3 regions of the Clostridium paraputrificum AGR2156 genome follow, and region 1 is predicted to be linked to each of the others. Evidence: riboswitches for the same ligand, from Rfam matches in the RefSeq annotation. Region 1 holds a riboswitch; each other region holds the start of a gene.
The links. Region 1 has a riboswitch for lysine ahead of G594_RS0110635 (Na+/H+ antiporter NhaC family protein). Riboswitches for the same ligand answer to the same signal wherever they lie in the genome.

Region 1 (11,102 bases):
ATATGATCGCAACCAGCTCCCATAGATGACATTATTGTTGTATCTGATATAGGTGAACAATGATCCCCAAATATTGCTCCTGTTAATACAGCACTTGTACTCATGATAATATAAGTCATATCTGGTGAAATTGCATGTGCTAGAGGAATAGCAAGTGGCATTAATATTCCCATTGTTCCATAAGCAGTTCCTGTTGCAAATGAAATTACAGCTCCAAATATAAATATTACACTTGGTAACAAGAATTGTGGTAATGAATCTGATAATAATGTTACTAGATATTGTGCTGTACCTAATTCTTTAATTACTGAACTTAAAGACCAAGCAAGTATTAATATAACTCCTGTTATAATTAATCCCTTCATTCCATCTATCCAGATTTCTATACCTTCTGATATAGTAAATATTTTCTTACAAACACCTAAAATTAGTGCTACGATACTTGCAAATAATGCTGCTTGGAATAATGCTATAGAAGCATCTGCATTACTGAATGTTTGTTGTATTGCTGTAAATGAAAATGGAGATTCTGTTAATACAGCCTTTAATGCTATATCTTCTCCTGCCATAATTGCAGTATACCCACTATAATAAAAACTTGCTAGAGCTGCTACTATTAATGTTCCTATTGGAATTATAGCATTCCATATGCTTAATTTAATTCCACTCTTAGCTTCAAATTCTTCAGCAGTATCTTCATCTATTGCAATATCCTTTAATTCTTGCTCTCCTCTTCTTGCTTTTATTTCAGCCTTTCTCATTGGTCCAAAATCTCTTAAAAGTACAGCTGAGAAAACTACAAATGCAAGTATTAAAATGTTATAAAACCTATATGGAATAGTTTGTAAGAATACTCCAAATGAATCTACATTTTGCCCTATTCCAGCAAATGCATCTCCTATTAGCCCAACTTCAAGGCCTATCCATGTTGATATTATTGCAAGACCCGCAATAGGTGCAGCTGTTGCATCTATTATAAAAGATAACTTTTCTCTTGATACTTTCATCTTATCTGCTACTGGCTTCATTATTGGTCCAACAATTAATGCATTTGCATAATCATCAAAGAAAACAAATAACCCTAATAACCAAGTAACAATTTGTGTACTTCTTGGTGTCTTTGCTCTTTTAGCAAGCGCTTCAGCTACAGCTCTAGCTCCACCCATTTTAGAAATTAAATTAATAACTCCTCCAATAACTAATACTTGTAATACAATACCTGCGTTCCATGGATCTGCAAGTGAATTTAATGCTCTTTGTACAAAATCTAGGAATGCTTGTACAAAGGCTCCAAATAAATTATATCCTGCAAGCTGCACCATGAAACATCCCGAAAGTGTTCCTATAAACAATGATATTACAACATTTTTAGTTATAAACGCTAATATTATAGCTACTAATGGTGGTATAAGTGTTAATACTCCAAATCTTTCTGAATTTACTACAGCAGGTTCAACCTCTGCTGCAAATACTACAGTTGATGATAATAAAATTAGCATAAATGTAGATATGAACAATACTAAACTTCTAGTTCTGTTTTTCATAATAATTCCCCCTAAATTTTAATTGTGAAAAGATTTAGAGGTAAAAATAGGAAAAGCCTTGAGATAACACTCAAGGCTTAAAATATACACATTAAAAATCCTGAATGATAGCTCACCACAAAAACATTTGTGACAGTCTTATACATATTCTGCATAAGCCCAGCATTAGAATATTAAAGCTTTAATTCTATACTTCGGCGATAATTCCTTTCCTATTGCTTCATCCTGCTTACGTCCACAACAGTACTATTAAGTATCGCGCCTCTACCTCTTCTCTTATTCACTTGTAATAATTTAGATTAATTATACATAATTTCTTATCCACTTGCAAGATTTTTTTAATAGTCTTTAGTAATTATTAACTTTTCCGTTTCTTTTTCTTACTTCTAAAGCCTCCATCTCTAACCACTGCTATTAATAAAAATATAGCAAATATAGCGGATATAATGTATCCAGCTATGCCCATTAAAGATATTCCTTTATATATGGGCCCTACATTATTACTTATTATCAATGATGACGCTATTATTAATGATGAAATAAGTAATGCTCCAACTAATCTGTTCACCATATTACTTATATGATCTACTGAATTTTCTAAATCTGTAATATTAAAATTAATCTTAGCTCTACCATCCGATATACTGCTTAATGCCTCAACAGCTTTGCTAGGAATTCTAGAAGCATCTCTAAAAAAAGAATATGCAGATAATACTAACTCTTCTTCATTTATATCTTTAATCAAAAGCATCTTATTTTTTCCTTTAACAAAGGATGTTATTACTGATATTATATCTAATTGCGGATCAACCTCTGCAATTACCCCTTCTAAAATCACTAAGCCTCTAAAAAGTATTGCAAGCTCCTTAGGAAATTGTATGTTATTATTCTTAACTATAGAAAACATTTCTTCCAATAATACAGCTATTTTTATATTTTTAAGAGATGTATTTAAATATGTTGTAAATAAATAAGATACGTCTTCATATAAGTTTCCTTTATTTACTTTTCCTCTCTTTATTCCAATAGCTAAAATAAAATCTACTATTTTATTCTTATCTCCTGTAGCTACTGCTATCATGGCTTTGTTTAACCAGTTTTTTAGTCCCTCATCTAGTTCTCCTGTTATACCAAAATCAATAAAACATATCCTTCCATTTGATATCAATAAGTTTCCAGGATGAGGATCTCCATGAAAAAAACCATCATCAAATATCTGCTTACAATATGATAATGCTAACTTTTTTGCAATATCTTTATTGCTATATCCTTTTTTTTCTATCATTTTCATATCATTTATCTTAAATCCATTTATATATTCTAAAGTTAATACCTTTTCACTACATAAACTAGATATAACATCTGGCGCATATATAGGTGAAATATTTTCATTATTTTCTCTAAACTTAACTATGCTCTTACTTTCATCTATAAAGTCTAATTCCTTTTCTGTAGTTGATTCTAATTCTTCTATAACAGCAAGAGGATCAACTATATCAATATCAATTCTTCCCTTAGATAACTTTATTATTTTTTTAATTATATCTATATCAGTTTTCATAGTATTATATATATTCGGTCTTTGAATTTTTACAATAACTGCTCTTCCATCATTTAATATAGCTTCGTGAACCTGAGCTATTGAAGCTGATGCAGTTGGCTTCTTACTAAAGTATAAAAAACAATCATATATTTTTTTATTAATAGATTCTTCAAATACACTTTTAATATTCTCAAAACTTTCTTCTGGTGCTGAGTCTTGTAACTTTATTAATTCATTTATATATTCCTCTGGTAATAAATCTGGACGTGTACTTAATATTTGACCAATCTTTATAAATGTAGGTCCTAATTCTTCTAATGCCATTCTCAAATTGATAGGAGACTTTTTGCTATTATTAAATTTACTATCAATTAAATACCCAAAACCATATGAAATAAAAACTCTTATAATCTCTTGAAACCTGTCTCTAGATTTCATATAAAAACTCAACTCCCTAGATAAAATCCCTTACTTAACCATCTTTAAGCAAGGGATTTAAAATTTCTAATTAATTTTTTCTTCTAATCTTTCTATAATTCTTTTTAATTCTAATACATCAGCCTTTGTAGCGTAATTCTTTTCTTCTAAAATATCATTTAGCTCTTCTTTAGTTAATGGCTTTATATTATTCACCTTTTCTAACATAGATTCCTTTGCATCGTTAGCTGTATTTTTTACATCTCTTTTTAACTCTTCTGACAATTCTCTTCCTTCCTCTAAAGTTAATTTTCCTCTTTCAACTAACTGAGAAATTACCTCTGTTGCCTTTTCATATGTTAATGCAGCAGCACCAACTCCAGCCAAAAAGATATTCTTTGCATCACTTACCATAAAACCATCTCCAACTTATTCTTAATTAACCATAAATTATATTTACCCTTAAGTACCAAATTATATACTATATTTATTCATAAATTCCTCAATTTCTTCTACAGTCTTAATCATATCCTTTGTTAAAACTTCAACACCTTGTGATGTAACCACCACATCATCTTCTATTCTTATTCCAATACCTTCTTCTTCTATATAAATTCCAGGTTCAACAGTCCAAACCATTCCTTCTTGTAAAATAACATCTCTATTATTTCCTTCAATATCATGGGTATCTAATCCTAGACTATGGCCTATACTATGCCAATAATAATTAGAAACATCTTCTCTATCCTTTATTAAACCTAAATTAATGCATTCTTCTGCAATCCATTCTTTTGCTTTTTTATTTAAATCAAGGAACCTCACCCCTGGTCTTATTTCATTAATAACTTTCTCGTTAACTCTTAACACTGCATTATAAACTTCTTTTTGCCTGTTACTAAACCTTCCATTTACAGGGAATGTCCTTGAAATATCACCGTTATAATAATTATATTGCGCTCCTAAATCAAATAGAATCAAATCTCCATCTTTTATATCGCAATTATTATCAACATAATGTAATATGGTTGCATTTTTTCCTGCAGCAGCTATTGTTTTAAACGCAAAATCCTTTACCCCATTGCTCTTACAAACAAAATCAAAATATGCCTCTACTTCATATTCCTTCATTCCCACTTTACAGTTTTTCATTAAACTGTTTACACCTTCAATAGTTATATTTATGGCCTTTTTTATCTCTTCAATCTCTTCTTCATTCTTGATTAACCTTAAGGGTGCAATTAATGGTGCTAAATTTCTTATATTTGCAAATGGATACTTTCCTTTAACTTCATTTGCAAATTCTCCGACAACATTTTTTAGGCTATTAAATTCTTCTCTATCTATATCTAAATATAAGTTTACTTCAACTAAATTATTGAATGTTTTATTTAAAAATAATTTAAAAGTACTTATAAACGCTACATCCTCAACTCCCGATATTTCTTTTCCCTCTTCAGGCCTTATACTTTTACCAACCCACTTTTCCATTTCCTCATCTATATCTTTAATAAATAATCTTTCACTTATTACTCCATTTATTTTTGTTAAAACTAAAATATGCTCCTCTTCATCAATTCCTGTAAAATAGTAAAAGTTTCTATTAGGAGTAAATTGATATTGTTCATCAGCACTTTTTCTTGGTGCATTACCTGCAAAAAGAATTACTATTGAATTATCATTTACCTTTTCCATAAGTCTTTCTCTATTTCTTTTGAATACCTCTTTTATCATACGGTTCACCATTCCTTCCTTTAATCTATTAATAGTATATACTAATATTATACAAAAAAAGAAGCTTTCGTAAGAAAGCCTCTAAATTCAACTTTTTCCATAAACTTCATCTGACATATTAATTATTTTTTTATAAAGTCCCCAAATTAATATTAATGAAAATATAACAATCATTGAGAACATCCCTATATAACTTTCAACCTTCATAGACATTGCTACTAATCCAATTCCTAAAATCAGTATTACAAATACCATAACTACTGATACAACGTCATCCTTATATAAAATTTTTTCATCATTCCACTTCAACTTAGGATTAATAAAATCAAATAATATCTGTATTAAGGTTACTACTGTAACTCCAAATACTGATGATAGCACACCTAATAAAATTATTGGTAAAGCTACCCTTAACGACACTAAAAGTGTACAAATAAGTATAGGAACTAAAGAATTTATACACAGAGATGATATTATCTTAGATTTTGCCTGATCCTTATAAGATATAGGAATTATCTTTGAAAATACAAAATCGCTTCCTTCTCTGGACAAACACTTTCTACCTCCACCAGCTGAACAAATTGAAAAAGCTGCTAATAAAAATGCCCCCACAATTATGACAGAATTATATTTACCACTCAATATAATACCTTTAACATCAGTAAAGCTTCCATTAGCCACATAAATTATAGTTAGAAAAATAGGCATATATAACATCATTACAATTGAATTTATAAAAAACTGCGGTGTTCTAAATACTATTCTTATATCTCTAATTACAAGAGACTTTATAGGAGATTTATTGGAAACTATACTATCTATATTTTTTTCTTTTAATATATCTACTCTCTTACTATAAGTTTCAGATATTCCTATTATACCTTTTAAATATAGTTTTCCTCCTACTACGTAATATATTATACATAGTAATATACAAATAGCTATGGAAATACCCATATAAAAAATCCCCTTAGCCTCACCATTATATAACAACCCGTATGCAGCATACTTATTTGTTATAAACATTCCAGATAAAGCACCTATAAGACTATTTTTTTCTTGAATGATATTAATAAGTGACGAGGAACTTTCAAATAAAGTAGAACTTCTTTGTGAAATAATATTTATTAAAACTACCAAAACTAAAGATAGACTACCTGATATAGATCTAAAAGCATCTTTATGCTTAGATAAGTTAGTAAATCTCATTAAAAGCATACATACTAAAGCAGCAATTATCATTGGTAAAGTAGGACAAATAATAACTGCAAGTGCTATATAAACAAAAAATATTGGACTTGCCGATGACTTTTGAGCAAAAACTAATAAAGGAACTACTATTATTGTGGAATATAAAATCATATTTATTAATACAGCTATAAACTTACTTAACACTATTTCACTACTCTTAAATGGCATAGGTAAAAAGTGCTCTATGTCATTGGAAAAATAGTATGTATTCATTATAGTAAATATTCCTAAAAAGAAATTTATAACAGCTCCTATAAGCAATATTAGTGATAACAACGTTCCCTCTTGTCCAATTATTGCAAAAGGCTCATATAATACATCTACAGTAATTATCAGTGGTAATGACATGAAAGCTATTAACAACATCATTAATAAGGCCATAAATCCAGACTTCATTTTTGAGCCATTGAACATATCTTGAAGGGCATCTCTTACAAAATATTTTGTAAGTACCTTAAGTCTATTCATTGCTTGTTAGCTCCAAGAACATTTCTTCTAGTGATTCACTTGCCTTAAACTCTTCTCTCATATCTTCTAAGGTTCCATTAAAAATTAATTGCCCTTTATTAATTATTGCAACCTTATCACATATCTTTTCAGCAACTTCTAATACATGAGTTGAGAAAAGAACAGTATTTCCTTCATTAGCATGCTCTCTCATCATTTCTTTTAATATAAAAGATGACTTTGGGTCTAACCCTGTCATGGGTTCATCTAATATCCACACCTTTGGCCTATGAAGTAATACACCCATTATTATTATCTTTTGTCTCATACCATGTGAGTACGATTGAATCTTATCCCCTAATGCAGAATTCATTTCAAATCTTTCAGACATATCTTTTATTCTTAATTTTCTATCTTCACTTGATACACCATATATGTCTCCCATAAGATTCAAATATTCCATTCCAGTTAACCTTAAAAACATATCTGGGCTATCTGGTACATAACCAAACTGCTCTTTTGCCAAAACAGGATTTTCAACAATATCAATATTATTTATGGTTATATTTCCTGATGTAGGAGAAATAATGCCTGTTATCATCTTAATAGTTGTAGTTTTTCCTGCTCCATTTGGACCTAGCAGCCCGTAGATTTCTCCATCTTTTATTTCTAAGTTTAAATTATCTACAGCTTTATACTTTCCATTATAAGATTTAGTAATCTGACTGATATTTATCATTCTATCTCCCCCTTTAGAGATAATTTTACCAATTCAATTACATTTTTTCCATAATATTAAAAGAAAAATATATTTACTAAAAATATAGCACTAATTATAGCAACCATATCTGCAAAAACAGCTGCCCATACAGTATGTCTTACTTTTTTAACCTTTACTGCACCAAAATAGACTGTAACTGTATAGAATATGGTTTCTGTAGTTCCCATAATTACAGAAGCTATTAATCCTATTTGCGTATCTGGTCCATATGTCTGAAGTAAATTTGCAAATATACCCTGTGCACCACTTCCTGATAATGGTTTAATTAGTATCAATGGCGTTATTTCTTGAGGTAATCCTATAAGATTAGTTAGGGGTGATAATACTTTATTTAATACATCTAATAGATTAGCAGCTTTAAATATATTTACTGCTACAATCATAGCCAAAAGGTACGGAAATATTCTCATACATACTTGAAGTCCTTCTTTTGCACCTTCTACAAACCATTCATATACCTTGCCACCCTTTATCATTCCATAACCTATAATAAGTAGAACTATAATTCCTATTATACTTTTTGTTATATAATCGCCCATTTATAATCCTCCTTAAAAGTATCTCTGCAAAATCTTACAACATATTACTCCAACAATAGCTGCTGATGCTGTTGATAGTATTGCAGGCAAAATAATTGCTCCAGGATTTGAAGATCCAGCAGCTGCCCTAATTGATATTATTGTTGAGGGTACTAATTGAATACATGCAGCATTCATAACTAAAAAAAGAGCCATATCATTACTAGCCCTACCTTTATTAGGATTTAATCTATCCATCTCTTCCATAGCTTTTATTCCAAACGGAGTTGCAGCATTTGACAATCCCATCATATTCGCTGTTAAGTTCATCACTATTGCTCCAAGAGCTTTTTCATCCTTTCCTGCATCCTTAAATAGGAACTTTAATAATGGTTTCATTAATCTTGCTAGCTTCTGAGTTAATCCACTTTTTTCTGCTATTTTCATAACTCCGCACCAAAAACACATTATTCCAACTAATCCAATGATAAATTTCACCGTGCTATCTGCAGACTCAACAATAGTTGTTGATATTTCTGCACCATTACCAGTAAATATAGCTACGAGTATACCTAAGAATATTAATATAAACCAAATATAATTAATCATATTATCCTCCTAACGTTAAGTTTTCTATTAAATATATGCCTTGCACTTAATATTTAGTAGTGATAGGATTAATATATACAATCTATTTTTTTACTTAAAGGAGATTAATTTATGAAAGAAACTAACTTAAAGATAGCTCAACAAGATATAGAAGATGCTTTAAAAACTGTTGAGGATATAGAAAAAGTAATTAATGAAGATGGATCATCTAAAGATATAATTAAGGAAAAATTCGAATCTTTAAACGAAAAAGTTAAAAAGTTAGAAGATATATTAAAGAGTGAAGGTATCATATAAGGTTAAAATAATTAATAGAGATAACAATGATGGTAAAGTAAAAGGATGAAACTCTAAAGTTTCATCCTTTATTATATTTCTATTTACCTAAATTATTGCTTCTTTGGCTACTATTTCTTCTTTATCTTTAAGCTTTCTAACTGACATAAAGAAGATTATCAAAGTGATTAGTGATGATAATCCATCAGAAACAGCTCCTGCAAGCCACACTCCTGTTAACCCAAAAATCTTTGGTAGTATTATTAAACAAGGTATTAATAATATTACTTGTCTTAATAAACTTAAGAACATAGATATCTTAGCTTTTCCTATAGATTGGAAGTAATTAGAACTTATTACTTGCGCTCCTACTACAGGTAGCATTAATAAGAATATTCTCATACCTGTGCTTGCTATGCCTACTAACTGCTCATCTCTATTAAATATTGATATTAATAAATGTGGAGCAGCTTGAGTAATTATCCATCCAATTGAAACTATTATAGTAGCAACTATAGTTGCGGACTTTACAGCCTGCTTAACTCTCTTATATTTTTCTGCACCATAATTATATCCTATTATAGGTTGTGAACCTTGGTTTAAGCCAAATATAGGCATCATAAATATCATAGCTACACTATTTATTATAGTCATAGCACCTATAGCTAAATCTCCACCATAAGTCTTTAATGCATTGTTAGCCAACACTTGAACTATACTTTGAGCTATTTGCATACTAAATGGACTTACTCCAATAGAAAAAATACTCAAAACTATAGCTTTATCTAAAGATAAATATTCTCTTTTAATTTTTAAATTACTCTTACCTTTTGTAAAATAATATAAAATCCATATAGTTGAAACTATTTGAGATATTACAGTTGCAATAGCTGCTCCTCTAACTCCCATTCCAAATACAAATATAAATATAGGGTCTAATATAATATTAGTACCTGCACCTATTAACATTGATAACATAGCTACCTTAGGACTTCCATCACTTCTAATTGAATGATTTAGTCCAAAACTTAGCATATTAAATATAGTTCCAAAGAATATTATTTGCATATATTCTCTTGCATAAATTTCAGTATCTGCACTTGCTCCAAACAATCCAAGTATTTTATGCATAAATACAAGTCCTATTATAGTTATTAAAACACTAGCTATAATAATTAAAGTAAATGCATTTCCTAAGTGCTTTTCAGCCTCTTCTCTTTTATGTTCTCCAAGTTTTAAAGATATTCTGGCACTTGTTCCTATTCCAATTAACATCCCAAATGCCATTATTATAGTCATTATTGGCATTGTTATACCAACGCCAGTTAAAGCTAATCCACCAATATCTTTTATGTTTCCTATATACATTCTATCTACAATATTATATAAGGTATTTACTACCATACCTATTATAGCTGGAATGGAAAACTCCATAAGTAACTTTGATATTTTTTCTTCTCCAAGTCTAGCTTGTCCTCTCATGCTTAATTCCTCCTTAGTGTCTCACTAGATGCTATTTTTTTTAGTAATGTAAGAGTTAATTCTCTTTCATCCTCTGTTAAAATTGAAGTAATCTTTTCTTCCCACTGTCTATGTACTTCAAAAAAATCTTCTTTTATACTTAAAGCTTTCTCAGTAAGTACTATTATATTAGCTCTTTTATCAACTGAACTTTTATTTCTATATATGTATCCTTCTTCTTCAAGTTTCTTCAAAGCTCTAGCTGTGGTAGCTTTATCTATATTCAAAATATTGCTTAAATCTTCTTGAGTTAATCTTTCTTTTTTATATAAAACTCTTAAAAATTGATATTGTCCCGCACCAATATTATATTTTGCATATGCCTTTGAAAAAAAACTATTTCCGCTTCTATATATTTGGGAAACAAATTTCCCTATAGAGTCGTATTCCTTATTTCCCATATTATCACCTAACTTCATCATAAATAGTTGCAACAGCAACTATTTTACTACTAATTAGTTGTA
Region 2 (11,102 bases), on a different contig from region 1:
TAACAATATTTGTCCTATTACATTGTTTATTTTATGAGCTCCAGTATGGTTTAAATCTTCTCTTTTTAAATAGATTTTAGATCCTTTTAAATCTTTAGTCATATTCTCTGCATAATACAGAGGACTTGGTCTTCCCGTATAATCTTTCAAGTAATACATATACTCTTCCATAAATGCTTCATCGTTAATGGCTTTATAAAACTCATCTTCTAGTTCCTTTAATGCATTCATTAATGTTTCTGGAACATATTGTCCTCCAAAATTATTAAACTTCCCTTTCATACCTATCCCTCACTTTTCTTATAAATAGTTCTACTTTATCTCTATCCTTCTTTCTAATCCCATCCTTATCAACTTTCTCTACTCCTGATGATATATCAATTCCATAAGGGTTAACTTTACTTATTCCTTCAAGAACATTATCTTCATTTAATCCTCCTGCCAATATTATCTTATTGCTTATATTAATATCTTGAAGTAAATTCCAATCAAATAGTTCTCCGCTACCTGGCATACTGCTATCTAAAACTAATGCATCCACTCTATAATTCATTGCTTTCAACATATCATCTTTAATTCTTATATTAATACCTTTCCAGACCTCCTTGCCAACTATCTTTATTGACTCTATAAAGTCATTCCCCTCTTCTCCATGAAGCTGAATAACATCTAATGGAACTTCTTTTATCACTTCTTTTATAAAGTCTTCTGAATTATTTCTAAATACACCTACAACCTTAATTCTTTTATCTAGCTTTTTATATAGCAAACAAGCCTCTTCTATACTTACTTTTCTTGCGCTTTCAGCAAATACAAATCCTATATAATCAGGACGTAAAAAATTTAGAAACTCAACTTCGTTCATTTTTGTTATTCCACATATTTTAATCTTCATATTTTGATCCCTTAAATGCTTTATACTCTTTAATAAATGAATCATTATTTAAATTTCTCATAAACATTTCACCTACAAGTACTCCATCTACTCCCATATCTTTAATAATCCTCAAATCATCACATCCTCTTATTCCACTTTCAGATATTACAATCCTATTCTTTGGAATATACTTAATTAATTCTTCCGTTGTTTTTAAAGTTGTTTCAAATGTTTTTAGATTTCTATTATTCACTCCTATAATTTCACAGCCACACTCTAAAGCTAACTCAAGCTCTCTTCTATCATGAATCTCCACTAATGGCTCTAATCCTATTTTTTTACTCTCATCATAAAATACTCTCAGTTTCTCTTTTAAAACACTAACTATCAGTAATATTCCAGAAGCTCCCAAAACCTTTGTTTCATATATTTGATAAGGATCCAATATAAAGTCTTTTCTTAGTATTGGCACAGTACTATTAAATTGAAGCTGTTTTATATAATTATCCTCTCCTAAAAATAAATCCCTCTCAGTTAGAACTGAATATGCATCTATTTTTAACTCCTTATAAAACTCATGAACTTTCTCTATATTAAAGTCTCTAAGGATTACTCCTTTTGAAGGTGATGCTTTTTTAAACTCCCCTATTACCGATAAGTCCTTCCCTTTCAATACATCTTTAAAATTTCTTTCCTTAGCTTTTATAGTAAATGCTTTATTATACACTTCTTCAAAGGGTACAACTGCTTTACTTTCTAATACTCTTATTTTTTTCATAGATATTAAATCATCTAGTATCATTAGCCTTCCCCTTTCCTAAGCAGACCTTAACTCTAAATATTTATCATAAGCCTTTCCTGAATATATTAGATCCCTAGCTAATTTAATCCCATCTTTTAGAGAATCTACTACCTTAGCTACATACAAAGCAGCTCCTGTATTTAATACAACAATGTCTCTCTTTGGACCACCTTTTCCCTTTAATATATCCACTATTATCTTTGCGTTATCATTTGGTGTCCCACCAACTAAAGCTTCAGGCTTACAAAGCTCTATTCCATAATCACTTGGATTTAATATATATTTATAAAGCTTCCCATTTTTCACTTCACAAACAGTGGTAGTAGTAGTTGTTGTTATCTCATCTAATCCATCATCTCCATGAACTACCATTGCCCTTTCTAGCCCTAAGTTTAATAATACATCTCCAACTGTTTCTATTAAATTCCCATCATATACTCCCATAAGCTGTCCAGTTAATGGAGCTGGATTCAAAAGTGGGCCAACCATATTAAACAATGTCCTAGTGCCCAGCTCCAATCTTTCCTTTGCAACATTCTTCATTCCTTTGTTATAAGAAGGAGCAAGTAGAAATGCCATTCCTTTATCTTCTATTACCCTTTTACTTTCTTCTTTTGTATAATCGACTTTAATACCCAACTCTTTTAAAACATCAAAACTACCACTTTTACTTGATACAGCCCTATTTCCATGTTTAGCCACCTTTACTCCTCCACTAGCTGCAATAATTGCTACAGCTGTTGATATATTAAAAGTATTGGCTCCATCTCCACCTGTCCCACAACAATCAATTAAGTTCTCCTTTTCCTCTACATCAACCTTCACAGTTTCCTTTCTTAATGCTTTAACTGCTCCTAACAATTCTTCTGAAGTTTCTCCCTTAACCTTTAAACCTATCAGGAATCCACCCTTCTGACTGGATGTAGCTTCCCCCCTCATAATCTCTTCCATTACTTCTCTAACTTCATCTTCTGACAAATCTATCTGCATAACTAACTTCTTCATTGCATCATTAATTTTCATAACATATCCCCTCCACAAAATTCTTTAAAATTCTTTTTCCCTTTGCTGTAAATATAGATTCAGGATGAAACTGCACTCCAAATATTTTCTTTTCTTTATGCTTAATTCCCATAATTACTCCATCTTCTGTTTCAGCTATTATTGATAATTCTTTAGGTAAGCTCTCCCTTTCTATTACTAAAGAATGATATCTCATAACATCTATCCTCCTAGAAATTCCTTCAAAGATATCATTTCCTCTAACGTTTATTTTTGAGCTTTTTCCATGACATATCTTATCTGCCCTAATAATATTGGCTCCAAAGGCTTTTCCTATAGCCTGATGCCCTAAACAAATCCCAAAAATAGGAATATAATCTCCAAGTTCTTTAATTAGTTGAACTGATATCCCAGCATCTTCTGGCCTTCCAGGTCCTGGTGATATAACTAATCCTTTTGGATTTAAATTTTTAATTTCTTTTAATGTTATTTCATCATTTCTATAGACTTTAACCTGTTCAAATTCACTTAAATATTGATATAAATTAAAAGTAAAGGAATCATAATTATCTATTAATACAATCATCTTAACGCCTCCTTTAGTGCCATTAATTTATTTTGAGTCTCTTCAAACTCTTTTTCTGAATCTGAATCATACACAACACCACCACCTGATTGAAGATATGCAATTTTATCTCTTAACACTAAAGTTCTAATTGCTATACACATGTCCATATCTCCACCATAAGAAAAATATCCTACTGCTCCTCCATAAATTCCTCTTTTCTTATCCTCTAGCTCCTCTATTATCTCAATTGCTCTTATCTTAGGCGCTCCAGATAATGTTCCTGCTGGCAAACATGAAGCTAGAGCATCAAATGCGTCCTTATTCTTTCTAAGAACCCCTACAACTTGGCTTGTAATATGCATTACATGAGAAAATCTTTCTATCTTCATAAAATCCTTCACTTCCACAGTCCCCACTTCACTTACCCTACCAATATCATTTCTTCCTAAATCAACTAGCATTACATGCTCCGCTCTTTCCTTTTCATCATTTATTAATTCTTCTTCTAACTTTAAATCTTCATGTTTACTTCTTCCTCTTTTTCTTGTACCTGCAATAGGATTAGTCATGACCTTTCTTCCTTTTACAGCAACCAACCTTTCTGGAGAAGATCCAATTACTTGATAGCTATAATAATCTAGAAAAAACATGTACGGAGATGGATTTCCTTCTCTTAGACTTCTATATATCTCAAGAGGTGGTTTTTCCGTTTTGCAATACATTCTTTGAGATGGAACAACCTGAAAAATATCACCTTTTTTTATATAATCTTTTGCCCTATCTACCTTTTTCATATATTCTTCTTTTGTTGTACCAAGTTTTATTTTTATAACTTTCTTTTCTAACTCCTTATCATATTTAATCGGTTTATTTATTAATTTATTAAAATACTCCCTTTGACCACCTATAACTTCCTCATACTGGCACTTATTATTTGGAAATACATTATCAACTACATATACCTTGTGAGTAAAATGATCATAACAAATATATCTTTTATAAAAATTAAACCTTATTGTAGGTATATCCAATTCATCATAGTTATTAAGTTTTAATTTTTTCTCATATAACGCTATAGTGTCATATCCCATATACCCTATAGCTCCACCTTTAAACGAAAACTTATTGCTTTTATTATCAAAATCAATTTGTGTTTCCTTTTTTATTGTTAATATATCTTGTAAAGTTTCTCCAATGACCTCTTTATAAGGGCTATCGCCTAAATAAGAATATCTTCCAAACCTATTTTCTTTACATCCACTTTCTAAAATAAACTTTCTTTCTCCATCTAAAGCTTTAAATAGTGTTATTGGAGTAATTTCATCCCCTCTAAATTCACTTATAATAGAAAATACTTTTTTAGATTTAATATTTTCCTCAAATTGTTCTTTTGAAATATTAATCATGTTTACTCCCCCTTTTTATAAATAAATTTACATATCACTTAAATACTTAAGTTATGAACAGATTGTCTAATTATATAGTTTTTTTCAGTGCACTCTGGATTTCGGAAACTCATATTAACAACAGACTAGGCACATATAATTTCCTAAAGAATAAAAAAAGTCACTTCATCCTATAATGGGACGAAGTGACTCGTGGTGCCACCCATTTTTTGTATAACAAAAGTGTTTATAAAAACAAAAGATACTTCATCCCTTAGGACGAAATACCTTATTTCGCTATGCCACCTACGTTACACACAATCTTTACCAGGTACGGAACTTAATCGATACCCTGTCCTTTTAACGGCGGACTTCCCGTACACCTGTACTATAAATTCCAAGTGTCATCTCAAAGACCCATTCAATAAAGGCTACAGCACTTGGATCACACCACCCCAAGCTCTCTGAAACTAATTTCCTATACCTACTCTCTCTTTTCACTGACTTTAATTTTTATTTATTCACATTATATTCAAGTATTCCTTAAAATTCCAATAGTGTTTTTCTGGATTTTTCTTTATTTAAACAACTCTACTAATATATCCTTTAAAATCCTTACTGTAACACAATATTGCTATCCAATTCATTTTTTAGCTCTTCCGATATTGGTACCAATGGTAGTCTAACTTCATCAGAATTAATTAATCCTATTTTCTTTAACATATATTTTATAGGTGTTGGATTAGGCTCTTTAAACAGTAAAGGAATCATAGGAGAAATCTCCTTCCATATTTCTAGAGCTGCTTTCGCATCATTATTTTGTATATAATCATATACTTTTATAAACTCTTTAGTTTTCAAATGTGCTGATGCTGTTACTCCACCATCTCCACCTAGTAATAATGAACTATAAAATAAATTATCTTCTCCTGATAATACGCTAAATTCATCTGGCTTATTTAACAAAAGCTCTATAGTTTTATTAAAATCTCCAGATGCATCTTTTACCCCAACTATATTTTTCTCTTCTGATAATCTTAGGATCGTTTCATTTTCCATATTTCTTCCAGTCCTATATGGAATATTATATAATACAATATCTAAATCTGTACTTTCAGATATTTTTTTGAAGTGTTCATATATTCCTCTTTGATCTGGTCTATTATAATATGGACTTACAGATAGTATTCCTTGTACTTTATGCTTTTCAACCACCTTCAATTTATCAACTACACTTCTTGTACAATTTCCACCTAGTCCAATTATTACAGGTACTCTTCCATTTACCACTTCCATTGTTTTAGATACTATCTCTTCATATTCCTTTTCTGAAAGAGTTGGTGTTTCACCAGTTGTACCTAATGGCATTAAGCCATGTACCCCTTCATTGATATAATGATTTACCAACTTTTCATAAGATACCATATCTAATTCATCATTTTCAAATGGTGTCACAACTGGCACCCAAAGTCCTTTTACTTTCATATTTCTTACCCCCTATTTATTAAGGTAAGGGCAAATCTATTAAAAAAATAATACCCATCATTAAAAATGATGGGTAGAGTATTTATACTAATAGATTATACATATAGATATTTAAATCTGTGTAGCCCTCCACTTACGTGACAGTTATACAAATATTATTTGCATACCCAGAAAATAGCTTTGCCTCTATCTCCTTCGGCTAGTATTCCTTTCATCTATTATCATAGTGTGCCCACTCCTATAGATTACTCTTAATAACTAGCGCCTCTACCTCTATTACTTATTCAATTTCTTAAATAATAACTCTAATAGTATATTTTGTCAACAGCTACAAATTTACATTTCCAAATTAATCATGTCTCCATGACATAATTAAAACAAAAAAGAGAAATCTAATTAAGATTTCTCTAATAATTGAATCTATTTAATTAATTTTGTCCCTTCGCTATTTTGCTCTATTCTTCCTTCTTTCATTAAACCGCCAAGTGCCATCTTAAAATAGTTTTTAGATGTATGGAAGGTTTCTTTTATTAATTCAGGAGCGCTCTTATCATTAAAAGGCATATATCCATCATTTTCAAGTAAATAGCTTACTATAGATTCCTTTAACATTTCCCTTTCATCAAGTCTCTTCTTTCTATTAGTTATACCAATTATACCATCTTCATATATTCTTTTAATTCTACCTTTAAACTTATCCCCTGGATATATATCTGTAAAATGTTCATTTCCTAAGATTATAGCTTCATATTTACCATCAATAGCTACCCTTATTGTCTTTTCTCCACCTTTTCCATATGCTATAACTTCTACTTCATCGCCAACTTTAAAGCCTTCACCTTTTTCTATGTAAGGATCAACATATGTAGTTGCTGCTAATCTATTAGTTTTATCTAGATATGCATATAACAAGTACTTCTTGCCTGTTACCAATTTAAACTTTTGTTCTTTAATTGGTATAAATATATCTCTATCTAAGCCCATATTTGCAAAAGCTCCAAATGAACTTTGACCAACTATTTCTAAATATGCAACTTCTCCTACCTTTATCAATGGCTTTTTCATAGTTGCAATTGGCCTATCCTTAGAATCTCTATATACAAATACTTCTACTTCTTCTCCTACTTCTATTTCTTCATTTAATATCAAATTATTTGGCAATAGAATATCATTCCCGTTACCATCAGTTAAATAAAAACCAAATTCAACTTTTCTATCTACTTTTAAAGTATTATCTTCTCCAATATAAATCATAGATAAATCTCCTACCTTTTCCTTTTGTATTCTACTTATTTTATCATTACTATTGATTATTGTCATCATTTCATACCTTTAAGCACTATATATATTATAGTAAACATTTTTTAAGAGGGAACGGGTTTGGGAAAAAGTAAAAAAAAGAATAAAATATTAAAATGCTTTTATGGAATTCCACATTGTCATACGGCTTTTTCTACTGGTCGTGGCACCCCTAATGATGCCTATGAATACGGTAAAAACACCCAAATAGATTTCATGATAATAACTGATCACAACTCCTATTTAGGCAAAGATTTATATTGGAATAATAAAGAAATATCAAAATGGAATGTAACTAATGCAATGGCAGAAAGATTTGCAAAAAAAAATGATTCATTCTTACCAATGGTTGGTTTTGAGACAAAAACTTCTCTATATGGTGATTTTAATATAATTAATTCTAACACATACTTTAAGGGGATAATTAAGGACATAAACTTACTAATTCTATGGATGCTAAATAACCCCGAAGCTATTGTTACTATTAATCATCCACATAGAAACATTACTTCCTTAGCTTATAATGAGGTTTTAAATAAAATTATAACCTCTATGGAAGTTGGAAATGGATCTTACCCTAATAAGTATATTCGTCACGATAAATATTACTATTCTCTTCTTGATAAAGGTTGGAAGCTTGGGGCTATAAATAGCCAGGATAACCATAGACTTAATTTTGGTGATAGTGATAACCTTACAGGAATATTAGCTTATGAACTAAAAAAAGATGAACTTATAGATGCATTTAGGGAAAGAAGAACTTTTTCTACAGAATCAAGAACTCTTGAAATGTATTTCACTATAAACGATTCTATGATGGGAACTGAAATTATTCTTAAGGATGACACATTACGATTTATGATATTTGCTGAAGATAAAAATAACAAAATAAAATCTATTGAAATAGTTACAAATAAAAGTACTATAGTTAAAAAAATTGAAAATATTAACCTTAATTCTATAAAATATTTGTATGATCATAAATATATTGAAGGGGAAAGTTGGTATTTAATTAGAATTTGGCAACAAGACAATAGGCTTGCCATAAGTTCCCCAATCTTTATTGAAAAATAAACAAGTTAAGTGAATATTTGTTTCACTTGATTTTATAACTTCCTTAAAAACAAAAAAATCCCTAATTTTAGGGATTTTATATTTTAATCATTTTTTTGATTTTTTAACCTATTTGGTTTAGACTTTGGTTTTATTACTATTTTCTTCTCATTAGACTTCTTTGGTCCTCCAGTTTGCTGAATATCCATAAACCAGAAAAAAGAAATAACTGTTACAGCCATAACTATCATTTGTATTACCATTCCTTCTGGTCTAACAAATAACTGTATAGCAAAACCTATAATTGCTACAGCAAGTGGTATAAATTTATTTATTCTAATCTTTGTAAATACCCATTTCTTACATAGCATTATAATCCCTAATAGTACAGCAAACATGATAACTAAATATAATGCTGATATTAAAAAGTTTACCATCCGTCACATCCTCCTTAACTTTAACTATACTAATAATATTAGAGTAAAATGAACAGTTTTTCAAGTAGAATTATTATATATAATAATTCTTATATCTCCTTACTAAAATATTTATTTTTTGATAATATCTTGATAAAATTTTAATTTTAATTAGCATTTTTTGCTTTTTTATAATTTTTCCTTTGAAATTCATACATTTTTTGATAAAATAGAAATTAGTAATATATGAATTAAAATGAGGTGGCAATATGGCATTAAATCCTAATCTCCAATTAGATGAATTAGATCTTCAAATATTAGAATTACTTATAAAAGATTGTAGAACACCATACCTGGAAATAGCAAGAATATGTCATGTTAGTGGAGGAACTATACATGTCAGAATGAAAAAGATGGAGGACATGGGAATTATCAAAGGTTCAAGAATTCTACTAGACCTTGCAAAACTAGGATATGATGTATGTTGTTTTGTTGGTATATATGTAGATAAAACTTCTTCTTTTTCTTACGTTTTTGAAGAAATGAAGAAAATAAACGAAGTTGTAGAATTGCATTTAACAACAGGTGATTATTCAATGTTTGCAAAAGTTATTTCAAAAAATATAGCAGATTTACAAAATACCTTGCTAGAAAAAATAAATAATATTGATGGTATTCAAAGAACTGATACATTTATATCTCTTTCTCAACCAATTGATAGAAATATAACTCTTTAAAGAAGAAAACTCGCTTGTTAGCGAGTTTTCTTCTTTAAATCCATTCTTAGAATAAAACTTTTTTTTATGGTTACACTATATATCGTAAACCATAAAAGGAGTGTGTTTTTATGAAAATATTAGATACAATAGCACTAACACTAGTAATAATAGGAGCTGTAAACTGGGGACTTATTGGTTTCTTTGAATTTGATTTAGTTGCAGCTCTATTTGGAGAAATGACCGCATTTAGTAGAATAATATACGGCCTAGTTGGTATTGCAGGATTATATGCAATCTCTTTCTTTGCAAAGAGTCAGTATAAAAGCGTAGAATAGTTACCCTAATAGTTCAGCATAGAGTTTGCTGAACTATTTTTAATGTCTAGGAAAATATATAAATTTTTGAGTAGCAAAATCTTATGGATACAGAACTTGAGTGGTGAAAATATGCTAAGACGTTAAAAATAAAAATTATAATGCCACCACAGAACACCAAAAGCAAGTTTTGGAACCTGTGGTATGACTAAAAAAGTGACTTCTTCGCTAAAGGGTGACAAAGCCACTTTTTTAATGTTTAAGATAATTTTAAGCTTATCTTTAATATTTTATTAATATTGTTATTATATAATTTATTTAAAAGAAAGGAGGGTAATATGAATATTCAAAATTTGCTATCATATAATTTCTATAATCTATTTTTTTATTTTATTATTTACTCTTTCTTAGGTTGGTGTGTTGAAGTTTTATACGCATATAAGAATCAAAAAAAGTTCGTTAACAGAGGCTTTTTGCATGGTCCTCTTTGTCCTATTTACGGACTATGTATTTCTTCCATGGTAATTGTATTAGATAACATAAATGTTACTCTTCCATTTTTATTAGTAGTAGCTACAATTGTTATCTCCATTATAGAATACCTGACTGGATACATATTAGAAAAGTTATTCAAGACAAAATACTGGGATTATACTGATGATCCATTTAATATACATGGTAGAATTTGCTTACACTTTTCTATTATGTGGGGTATAACCTCTGTAAGTGTAGTAAAGATAATTCATCCACTAGTTAAATATATAGTAACATCTATTACTCCACTTCTTAGCACTATATTATTTTGCTTACTATTTATTTTACTTATATTTGATTTTTCACTTACGATTTCAAAACTTGTAAACTTTAAAAAATTTGATTTAAACATACAACTTGGAACATTATCATTATTTAATAGGTTAAAAAAGTAATTTATTTAAAAGAGCCGGCGCTAATTAATTAGCACCGGCTCTTTTATACTATCTTTCAAACTTTTTTATTTCTTCAAATAATTCTATAGCAGCATTTCTTGGTCCGTTCTTTTCTAGTCCTTTTACTCCAAGACACGTTTTTATTTGTCCTACTTTTACACCAATGTTGAACATAGCTTCAAAGTATTCCTTAATCAAGGCATCTGTTTCTTCAACCTTTTGTGCTGGACCAAATGGATTCGCAAAGAATGAT
Region 3 (11,102 bases), on a different contig from region 1:
AAGTTAGGTTTTTTAGTTGAATTTCTCCGCTATTAGAATTAATAGTAACATTTTCAAGATCTCCACCAGTAATTTCACAGTCACCACTTATAGAATTGATCTTAATATTATTTTTGTAAGTTAAAGGAATGTAAATATTTATATTAATATCATTGTATCCGTTAGTATTCAAATTTACTCTAAATGTATTATTTAACGAAGAGATGTCACTAACTATATTTGAGATAGTAATATCTCCTAAGGTATATGAAGTACCATCTATTTTTATAACATTTCCATCATAAAATTGTATTTTTACATCAACTGATGAAGTTGTAATATCTATTGTTTTAATATCAGAGGAAAGTTCTTTTTCTAAAGAGCCTATATTTTTATAATTATGCCAGTTAAAATTAAAATCATCATTCCATTTATTTATATAATTAGATATCTTAAAATCACTATTATAAAGAACAATGGCTGCAGATACATAAGAAGCAAGACTTATTATAGCAAGAACAGAAAGAAAAATTTTCATTTTTCTAGACATAAAGTTTTTCATTATATACCCTCCTTATTTGATAATTTATTCATCAGTTTTTTTATTATTAAAATTATAAATTTTATAAGATAAATTAACAGAATGAAACATATTAAAGTAGCTGAAATTGAACCTATAGTAATTAAAAGAGTTACTGAAGTAGGGAAGTCAGCAAAGAATGCAGGTACTCCAAATCCTAAAATGGTAAAACCGAATTTTCCTAAAAGCATAAGTATTCCTGAGATACTAAATGCAAAAGGTATTGCTAATAAACCTGTTCCAAGTCCCAATACAGTTGCTAATCCTGCTATTACAATAGGGAAAAATAATATTAACAAACCAACAATCATACAAATTTTTAGAATTATATTGATTAAAGAATTAGATGAGCTATTAGTGCTATTATTAGAGTATTTTTTATTGGAATCATCATTGTAATTAGTATATGTTTCGTTGTTAGCTTCTTTTTCTTCATAAGTATCTTCATATTCTGTATTAGTGGTGGAAACTTGAATATAGTTACTTCTATATTGATTTACTATAGTATAGGGGTCACCAAGCTCCTCTATTATTTCTTCTTCTGTTTTTCCATCAGATTGTGCATTGGAAAAGTGTTCCTTATAATCATATAAAATTTCTTGTAATTCATGAGCAGGAAAATCTATTAAACCTTCTTCAAGAATTTTAAAAAATTCCATTTTATTCATATTCTAAGCCTCCCAACAAAATATTGTTTACTGAGTTTTGAAAGTCTAACCATTCTCTTTCTAGCTCATTTTTTATTTTATATCCAGACTCTGTAAGTCGATAGTATTTTCTAGGTGGTCCTTCTTGAGATTCCTGTAAATATGTTGTGAAGTAGCCCTCGTTAGTTAACCTTCTAAGAATAGGATATATAGTTCCATCAGATATAGAAATATGCTTTGATATTTCGTTTACTAGTTCATAGCCATAGCAATCTTTTTTAGAAAGTACTGATAAGACGCATAGTTCTAAGATTCCTTTCTTTAACTGTATGTTCATTACCAAGCCTCCTATGTTATTTTATAACTATATTATATGATTTGGTATTATATAATACAAGATAGTGAATGATGTTTAATATAAAGTTAAGATTTCTTAATTTTTTATTAAAAAGTGGATGTGTATAACTATTATAAGTTATTAACAGTGAGAAGGCTGATAAATACAGGGGTTTGTTTATAGTGTGGATAAAGTGAATAAAAATGTGGATAACTTATTTTAATTGGGGATTAAGATTAGTATAAGTGTGGACACAATATATATGAATAAGAGATATTTCTACAACAATATAGAGAATATTGCATAAAAAATTATTATCAGTTAGAATTTGTTACATATAGATAGTAATTTTTGTTGATAACTATACACAAAATCCACAAAACTGTGGATTAAATCTGTGGATAATGTGGATAATGAGGTGGAAAAATGAAATATAATAAGAAAATTATAAAAGCAAGCTTTATAAAAAGACCAAATAGATTTAATGCATCTGTATTAATTGATGGGGAAGAAATTGTAGTTCATGTTCCTAATACAGGAAGATGCAGAGAAATATTGATTCCAGGATGTACAGTTTATCTAAGGGAGGAGTTAAATCCAAATAGAAAGACTAGGTATGATTTAATAGCTGCCCTTAAAGGAGATAAGTTAATAAGTATTGATTCACAAATTCCTAATAAGGTGGTAAAAGAAGCATTACAATTAGGAGTTGTGGAAAAGTTGAAAAAATATAATAATATATTAAGTGAGAAAACTTTTGGAGATAGTAGGTTTGATTTTAAATTATCTAATGATGATGGAGAAGAATATTATTTAGAAGTAAAGGGTGTAACTTTAGAAGAAGAAAGAAGATGCAGATTTCCTGATGCACCAACTGATAGGGGAAGAAAACACTTACTTGAGTTAATAGAAGTTAAGAAAAGTGGTAGAGGAGCTGGGGTATTGTTTTTAATACAAATAGAAGATGTAGTATCCTTTACTCCTAATGATGAAACAGATCCTAAGTTTGCAGAAGCTTTAAGATTAGCTAATGAAAATGGTGTGGATATTTTTGCTTATTCTTGCAGGGTTACAGAGGATAGTATAACTTTATTTAAGCCTTTAGATATTATATTGTGATAGAAAATTCTCTATGATATAGTTAATAGTATAATTGTATTTGGGGGTAAGCTATGAAATTTATTTATTGTCCTAAGTGTGGAGCTAAGTTAGAAGAAAAATATAGTTGGGATGAAGGTGGAGTACCCTATTGTGTAAAGGATGATTTGTTATTCTTTGATGTGCCTAAGCCTTGTATTATGGTGGCTGTAATTAAAGATGATGAAGTTTTATTATTAAAGCAAAGTTATATTTATAAGAATTCTAGAGTTCTTATTTCAGGGTATATAGGTATAGATGAAAAGGCAGAGGATACAGTCCATAGAGAAGTTTTTGAGGAAACTGGAATAAAAATTGATAATGTTAGATTCTTAGGGACTGAATATATAGAAGGTAAGGAATTATTGATGCTTACATTTATGGCCTTTTATAAGGATGGTTATATAATCAAATCTGATGAAGTTGAAGCTGTTTCTTGGGAAAAACTAAATAAGTCTTTAGAATTAATGAATGAAGATGTAATAGGAAAAAAAGTTATTAAAAAAGTATTAGATATTTTAAAAAGATAAGATCTTAGTTTAGCTAAGGTCTCTTTTTGGGTAAAGTAACATAAAAGTATTATTTTTATTTATAAAATTAATATATTTTTTATAAAAATATTTAATTAATATCTTATAATATATTTAGGGAAATAACATAATAATTAAAAGGGAGTGTAGGGAATGGAGAAAGAGAGCAAATTCCTTCCTGAAATTAAGGGGACTTTAAGAAATCATGTAGTAGAAGTTCCACCTGAAATCAGAAATTGCGGAGGAATAAAAATATTTGGCAAGAGAATTAAATCGTTATTATTTACTACTGATGTAGCAATTATAAGAAATACCAATGCAGATGCTATTATTGCAGTTTATCCATTTACCCCGCAACCTCTTATTACTGAAGCGCTAATAATGGCAGCCGATGTACCTGTATTTTGTGGAGTAGGAGGGGGAATAACTCAAGGGAAAAGAGTTGTAAATCTTGCTATGGATGCAGAGTTTAAAGGTGCAATGGGTGTAGTTGTAAATTCTCCTACATCAAATGAAGTGGTCAGGAAAGTAAGAGCAACTATAGATATACCTGTAGTTGTTACAATAGTATCAGAATATGAAAATATAGCTGAAAGAATTGAATCAGGAGCTACAATTTTAAATGTATCAGGAGGAAAGAATACTCCTAAGATAGTAAGAAAGATAAAAGAGCAGTTTCCAGAATTCCCTGTTATAGCTACAGGTGGTCCAACAAGGGAAAGTATTAAAGAGACAATATTAGCAGGAGCAAATGCTATAACATATACGCCACCAACTACAGCAGAGATAATGAGTGAATTGATGGATAAGTATAGAGAATTTTAGAAGAATGTGATAAAAAATATTGAATTAAGTGAAAAATATGGTATCATAAATTTAAACCTTGAGTAAAATAATATAGTAAGAATATGCCTAGGGTAGAGGTGCCAAAGCAAATAGTAGTTAATCAGAGTCGGCAGATGAAGAAGATTAATGAAAGGTGTTAGGCCGAAGAGATAGCATTTGCAGATGCTTTTTCTGGTTATATATAGAATATATATATAACTGTCACAAAGTGTGATGAGCTACAAGGTACATTGTCATAATGTATTTTAACAAGTTTAGATTTGTTTAGTAGTAGTCACAGAAGATTCTGTGACATTTTTTTTACTCTAAAAGGTTAATTTTAAAATTGGGGGCTTTATGTATGAAATTATTTGGAAGCATGGAAGTAAAGGATGAGGAGTTAATAATTGGGGGCATTAGGGCAAGTGATTTAGTAAAAGAATATGGAACGCCTTTATATGTAATGGACGAAAAGTTACTTAGAGATACCTGTAATGAGTATTATAAAAACTTTAAATGTGATGAAGATGGAAATAGAGTCGCTTTTGCAGGAAAAGCATTTTTAACAGTAGAAATGGCAAAGCTAATAAAAGAAGAGGGCTTATGTCTTGATGTAGTTTCTGGAGGGGAATTATATACTGCATATAAAGCAGGGATTCCTATGGAAAGAATATATTTTCATGGAAACAATAAGACCTTAGATGAGATAGAATTAGGTGTAAAATTAGGTGTAGGTAGATTTATTGTAGATAATTTATATGAGATGGAATATCTTGATAAGTTTGCTAAGGAGTATGGAAAGGTACAGGATATATATTTAAGAATTACTCCAGGTATAGAAGCTCATACCCATGATTATATAAAAACAGGTCAAATAGACTCTAAGTTTGGTTTTGCGCCAGTGGGAGATATTATAATGTCTGCTATTAAGAAAGCCATATCTCTAGGGAATATAAATTTATCAGGGCTTCATTGCCATATTGGTTCTCAAATATTTGAATTAGAACCTTTTGAAGATGCAGCAGAAGTAATGCTTAATTTAATAAAAAAGATAAAAAATGAAACTGGATATATTATAAATGAGTTAGATTTAGGTGGGGGATTTGGTATATACTATACAGAAGCAGATTCACCTAAAGCAACAAAAGAATATTGTAAAGCTATTTTAAATAAGGTTGATTATGTATGTAAAAATCTAAATATTAAGAAACCAATTTTGACTATAGAGCCAGGCCGTTCAATAGTTGGAAATGCAGGCCTGACTTTATACAAAGTTGGGGCAATTAAGGATATACCTAATGTAAGAAAGTATGTTTCAGTAGATGGAGGTATGGTTGATAATATTAGACCAGCTCTTTATGATGCTAAGTATGAATGTGGCATAGCCAATAAAATGAATGAAGATTGTATTGAAAAGGTAACTATAGCTGGAAAGTGTTGTGAATCAGGAGATATATTAATTAAGGATACAATGCTACCAGTTTGTGAAACTGGAGATATTCTTGCAATCATGTCAACAGGAGCTTATGGATATTCAATGTCTAATAATTATAATAAGATTCCAAAAGCTGCAGTAATAATGACAATGGAAGGTAATTCAAGAGTAGTAGCTAAGAGAGAAAGCTATGAAGACTTAATAAAAAATGAAATAAATTAGCTAATTATTAAAAGGTTATATTAAGTTTTATATAGCCTTTTTTTTATGTCGAAATATTGGGTATAATAACAATAATAAAATATTTATTTTTTATTAAATATATTGTAAAGAGGTTATAAAAAACATTCAATATGTTATACTTAAAATATGAATTTTGGGAAAGGAAGGATAAGATATAGACAGATGAAAGAAGTGTTTATAGTAGATAGAATAGAGGGTGACTATTTTGTAATAGAAACACCAGAAGAAGATATAATAAATGTAGAGAAGTATTTAGTAGAAAGTGGAGCTAAAGAGGGAGATTGTTTGGTAAAGAAAGATGGCCACTTCCGTATAGATATAGAAGAAACTAAAAAAAGAAAAGAAGAAATTTCAAACTTAATGAAGGGAATGTGGGCTGATTAATGAGTGATCAAAAGAGTAATTTTATAAAAGATTGGGTGTTACCAATTTTACTAGCATTTGTAATTGCTTTATTAATTAAGCAATTTTTAATATTTAAAGTTGAAATACCATCAGGTTCAATGATTCCTACTTTGAATGTTGATGATCAGTTATTTGTTAGTAGGATATACAACCTTGATAACATAAAACGTGGAGATATACTTGTGTTTAGGTCAGAAGAATTAGATGATATGTTAATTAAAAGAGTAATTGGTCTTCCAGGGGATAAAATTGATATAGAGGATGGAGTAGTATCAGTAAATGGTGAAGTTTTACAAGAGGATTATGTAGTAAATAATGATCATTTTTATGGGAAATTTGAGGTGCCAGAAGGGAAGTACTTCTTCTTAGGAGATAATAGGCCAATATCTCATGATTCTAGAAAGTGGATAAATCCATATATTGATGGAAAATATATAGAAGCTAAGGCACAAATAAAAGTATATCCATTTAAGGATTTTGGTAGTATAAAGTAATTTTACGAAAGAGGTGAATATAGGTATGGAAAAGGAACCTAAAAAGAATAAGTCGTCTTTTTGGACGTATTTTATATTAATTGGAGCAATATTATTCATGGTTAGCTATGGAAGAAATATGTATAAGAATCAAGAGATTTCATACAATGATTTCTTAGCACTAATGCAAAAAAAGCAAATAACTAAAATAGTTATTTCTAAAGAGAATTTAATAATAACTCCAAGTGAAGATTCAGAATATAAAGGTAAAACATTATATACAGTAAATCTTAATGATGAAGAATTAATAAAGGAATTGAAGGAGTCAGATGATATAGAATTCTATGGAACAAATCCAAAGGAATCTGTTTTATTAGAGAGTTTAATTTCTATGGCAATTCCACTGTTACTTTTATTCTTTATGTGGAAAATGGTTTTTAATAGAATGGGTAAAATGGGTGGAGGAATGGGCTCCATAGGCAAAAACAATGCTAAGGTATATGTTGAAAATGAAATTGGTGTGACATTTAAAGATGTTGCAGGACAAGAAGAGGCCAAAGAATCATTAGAAGAGGTAATTGATTTTTTAAATTGTCCAGCTAAATATACTGAAATAGGTGCAAAACTTCCAAAGGGAGCATTATTAGTAGGACCTCCAGGTACAGGAAAGACACTTATTGCTAAAGCTGTAGCAGGTGAAGCAAAGGTACCGTTTTTCTCGTTATCAGGTTCAAGTTTTGTAGAAATGTTTGTTGGTGTTGGTGCATCAAGAGTAAGAGAGTTATTTAAGGATGCAGAAGCGAAAGCACCATGTATAATATTCATAGATGAAATTGATGCTATAGGTAAGAGTAGAGATAATCAGCTACAAAGTAATGATGAAAGAGAGCAAACTCTAAATCAATTACTTTCTGAAATGGATGGCTTTGATTCTTCTAAAGGTATTGTAATACTGGCAGCTACAAATAGACCAGAAATTTTAGATAAGGCATTATTAAGACCAGGAAGATTTGATAGAAGAATAATTGTAGACAGACCTGATTTTAAAGGTAGAGAAGCTATTCTTAGAGTACATGCTAAAAATGTATGCTTAGATGCAGAAGTTGATTTAAAAGAAATAGCTAAAGGAACTCCAGGTGCAGTTGGGGCAGATTTAGCAAATATTATAAATGAAGCTGCTTTAAGAGCTGTAAAACATGGAAGAAAAGCAGTTTTACAAGAGGACTTAAGGGATGCTGTGGAAGTTATAATAGCTGGTAAAGAAAAGAAGGATAGAATACTTTCAGATAAGGAAAAGAAAGCTGTTGCATTCCATGAAGTAGGACACGCACTTGTTGCTGCCTTATTAGAAGGGACAGATCCAGTACATAAGATTACTATTGTGCCTAGAACTATGGGAGCTTTAGGGTACACTATGCAACTTCCTGAAGAGGAAAAATACTTAATTTCAAAAGAAGAGCTTATGAATCAAATTATGGTTATGCTTGGTGGTAGATCTGCTGAAGAAGAAGTATTTGGGTTAATATCTACAGGCGCATCTAATGATATTGAAAGAGCAACTCAAACTGCAAGAAGTATGGTTACTATGTATGGTATGAGTGAAAGATTTGATATGATGGGCCTTGAATCAATGCAAAATAGATACTTAGATGGTAGAGCCGTAAGAAATTGTAGTGAAGAAACTTCTACTATAATAGATGAAGAGATACTAAAAGTAATAAAAGATGCTCATAATAAAGCTAGAGCGCTATTAAGAGACAATAGGGATTTATTGGATAAGATATCTGAGATATTATTAGAGAAGGAAACTCTATTTGGGGATGAATTCATGGCAATAGTATGTGAAAAGTATCCAGAGCTAAAAAAAGAAGAAGCTAAAGAAAAGGTTGAAGAGGTAAATACTGAAACTGTTGTTGGAGTTGATGATATTACTGAAGCAGAAGATAAAACAAATAATGAATAATAATATATAGTAAAAAATCACAGTTGCCTAGAATAGACTTCTGTGATTTTTTAGCCTAGTTATTTTGGAGGTGTTTTTTTGAATAAAGATTTAGAGTTTATAATGGAAGAAGGAAAACTAGAGGAGACACTTAAGATTTTAAATAATGAAATTTTAAATTATCTATCTAAAAGAAAAAGTATAACAGATTATATAGTTGATTACAGAAAAAAAGTAATTGAAGAATATAGAGATGATGAAGATAAGGTAATTGAATACTTTGACCATGAAAATTATGTTAAGGAAGAAGCGTTTAAGACTATAGATAAGAGATTGAAGGAATTTACTATATTAAAGGATTCTCCTTACTTTGGTAAGATAACTTTCACAGAAGAGGATGAGGGAGCTGAGGAATTCTATATTGGTAGATTTGGGTTAACACCAGAAGATAGTTATGACCCTGTTATAGTAGATTGGAGAGCACCAGTTGCATCACTATTTTATAAAGGTACATTAGGAGAAACTACTTATGATTGTCCTAATGGAGCTATAAATGCAAATCTTTTAGGAAGAAGACAATTAATAGTTAAAAAAGGCGAGCTTAAAGGTTTATTTGATTCAGCTATAGATGTAAAAGATGATATACTTCAAATGGTTTTAACATCTAATTCAAGTGAAAAATTAAAAGATATAGTAATGACAATTCAAGAAGAGCAGGATGAAATAATAAGAGCTCCAAAGGATAAGGTTGTTGTTGTAAATGGAGTAGCGGGTTCAGGTAAAACAACTATAGCTCTTCATAGAGTTTCATATTTACTTTATAACTTTAGAAAACAATTTGGAGATAAGGTATTAATACTTGGACCTAATGATATATTTATGGATTATATTGGTCAAGTTCTTCCTACCTTAGGTGAAAGTGGAGTTACTCAAATGACATTCCAAAACTTTGCTATATCAGAAATAGGTTTAGAAGAACCAGTAAAAGGTTTCTCTGAATATATAGAAGAAGCAATGAGTGGAAATGAAGAAGCTCTTAAAGAATATAAGTATAAAAGCTCTAAGAAATTTACAGAACTATTAGATGATACTTTAGAAAAGATGAATGAGGAGTATTTTAAAATACAACCTGTAAGATTCTTTGATGAAGAGATTGTTTCTGTAGATGAAATTAAAGAATTATTTACTAAATATTATGGATATATGCCTCTATTTAGAAGAAGTGAAAAGATTAAGAGAATACTTACTTCTAAGATTAAGGATAAGAGAGATGAATTAGTAAGAGAATTAGAAGCTAAGATTAAAGAAGAAATATCACAGCTATCTCCAGATGAACTGGAAATTGAAAAGAACAATCTTTTATTTAAGAGAAGAATAAGAATAAGGGAAATTGTTAGAGGTGTGATGAATTCTAGAGATGAGCTAGAATCTTGGATTAATCACGAAGATACAGTAAACCTATATAAAAGAATAACTAATACTGAAGCTCTTGGATATATGGATTTAGCAGGGATATTATATTTAATGGTTATGCTTGAGGGCAAGAAGTGTAAGAAAGAATATAAGCATGTAGTAATTGATGAAGCACAAGATTATAATACAACGCAATTTAAGCTTATAAAGGAGCTTACAGGATGTAAGAGCTACACTATAGTTGGAGATAGTAATCAAAGGCTAATTACAATGTTAGAAGAGCCAGCTATGTTAAATCTAGAAGAAGTATTTGGAGATGCTGTTAAGGAATTTAGTTTGTTAAAGAGCTATAGATCAACTCAACAAATAATGGAATATGCAAGTCAATTCTTAAATGAAGATAAGGTTATACCTTTAGTTAGAGAGGGAGAACCTGTTATAGAGGAAGAAACTACATCAAAGGAAGATTTAATTGAAACCATTGTATCTATAATAGAAGATTATCAAGAAGATGGATTAGAGAGCATAGCAGTTATAACTAAAAATAAAGAAAATATGCCAGAAATATCAGGTCTGTTAAAAGAAAGAATTAAGATAATGAGCTTTGATAGAGATGATTTAATTTATAATGGAGGAAATGTATTAATTCCTGCATATTATGCAAAAGGTCTAGAATTTGATGGAGTAATAATTCTAGAAGAGGGAGAAGAAACTCCAAGTTTAGTTAAATATATTATGTGCACAAGAGCACTTCATAGATTATCCATAATAAAAAAGCAGTCGTAAGACTGCTTTTTTTACTGTCTATGAGTGCAGTGGCAGAAGAAGAAAAATAAATATCCACCTCGCCTCTTTTATTTTGTATACTTTTCTATTTTTTTTAAGGTATCTTTATATATATCATCAACTACAGAAAAATCCATGGCCTTAATATAATAACTTTCAAGCTCATCATGGAAGCTTTTAGCTTTTTTAATACATTGCAAAGCCTTAGTTATAAGAGTATCAAATAAAATTTTATCATTTTCAACTTCTGATTTTCTAGAAGATAGAGCTTGAGATGAACATAAGTCCTTCATGTCATATACATTGCAATCATAGGAAAGTCTGCTTATTTCATTTGTTGTAAATATTCCAGTTGATATTTCTGGAATTA

Region 2: linked by a shared signal. The riboswitch ahead of dapA (4-hydroxy-tetrahydrodipicolinate synthase) and the one ahead of G594_RS0110635 (Na+/H+ antiporter NhaC family protein) in region 1 are both predicted to bind lysine.
Region 3: linked by a shared signal. The riboswitch ahead of lysA (diaminopimelate decarboxylase) and the one ahead of G594_RS0110635 (Na+/H+ antiporter NhaC family protein) in region 1 are both predicted to bind lysine.

Annotation. Positions count from the first base shown of each region.
Region 1 covers NZ_AUJC01000009.1:92,132-103,233, forward strand. The annotation lists gene G594_RS0110635 (Na+/H+ antiporter NhaC family protein) at 1-1,544, opposite strand, end outside; lysine riboswitch at 1,645-1,819, opposite strand; gene G594_RS0110640 (ABC1 kinase family protein) at 1,903-3,525, opposite strand; gene G594_RS0110645 (phasin family protein) at 3,592-3,918, opposite strand; gene G594_RS0110650 (aminopeptidase P family protein) at 3,979-5,235, opposite strand; gene G594_RS0110655 (putative ABC transporter permease subunit) at 5,323-6,954, opposite strand; gene G594_RS0110660 (ABC transporter ATP-binding protein) at 6,947-7,672, opposite strand; gene G594_RS0110665 (spore maturation protein) at 7,729-8,253, opposite strand; gene G594_RS0110670 (nucleoside recognition domain-containing protein) at 8,266-8,841, opposite strand; gene G594_RS0110675 (hypothetical protein) at 8,953-9,138, shown strand; gene G594_RS0110680 (MATE family efflux transporter) at 9,226-10,599, opposite strand; gene G594_RS0110685 (MarR family winged helix-turn-helix transcriptional regulator) at 10,602-11,060, opposite strand.
Region 2 covers NZ_AUJC01000007.1:39,862-50,963, forward strand. The annotation lists gene trpB (tryptophan synthase subunit beta) at 1-282, opposite strand, end outside; gene G594_RS0108120 (phosphoribosylanthranilate isomerase) at 266-895, opposite strand; gene trpC (indole-3-glycerol phosphate synthase TrpC) at 885-1,679, opposite strand; gene trpD (anthranilate phosphoribosyltransferase) at 1,695-2,702, opposite strand; gene G594_RS0108135 (anthranilate synthase component II) at 2,692-3,267, opposite strand; gene trpE (anthranilate synthase component I) at 3,264-4,655, opposite strand; T-box leader at 4,829-5,144, opposite strand; gene dapA (4-hydroxy-tetrahydrodipicolinate synthase) at 5,250-6,119, opposite strand; lysine riboswitch at 6,234-6,397, opposite strand; gene G594_RS0108150 (CvfB family protein) at 6,540-7,373, opposite strand; gene G594_RS0108155 (CehA/McbA family metallohydrolase) at 7,500-8,492, shown strand; gene G594_RS0108160 (hypothetical protein) at 8,576-8,908, opposite strand; gene G594_RS0108165 (Lrp/AsnC ligand binding domain-containing protein) at 9,157-9,624, shown strand; gene G594_RS0108170 (DUF378 domain-containing protein) at 9,735-9,941, shown strand; gene G594_RS18605 (putative ABC transporter permease) at 10,259-10,849, shown strand; gene G594_RS0108180 (phosphoenolpyruvate carboxykinase (ATP)) at 10,898-11,102, opposite strand, start outside.
Region 3 covers NZ_AUJC01000001.1:656,532-667,633, reverse strand. The annotation lists gene G594_RS0103180 (DUF4097 family beta strand repeat-containing protein) at 1-541, opposite strand, end outside; gene G594_RS19515 (DUF1700 domain-containing protein) at 541-1,227, opposite strand; gene G594_RS0103170 (PadR family transcriptional regulator) at 1,220-1,543, opposite strand; gene sfsA (DNA/RNA nuclease SfsA) at 1,970-2,662, shown strand; gene G594_RS0103160 (NAD(+) diphosphatase) at 2,716-3,210, shown strand; gene G594_RS0103155 (beta/alpha barrel domain-containing protein) at 3,364-4,035, shown strand; lysine riboswitch at 4,121-4,285, shown strand; gene lysA (diaminopimelate decarboxylase) at 4,397-5,692, shown strand; gene G594_RS0103145 (DUF3006 domain-containing protein) at 5,840-6,097, shown strand; gene lepB (signal peptidase I) at 6,097-6,612, shown strand; gene ftsH (ATP-dependent zinc metalloprotease FtsH) at 6,638-8,554, shown strand; gene G594_RS0103130 (HelD family protein) at 8,633-10,732, shown strand; gene G594_RS0103125 (PRK06851 family protein) at 10,801-11,102, opposite strand, start outside.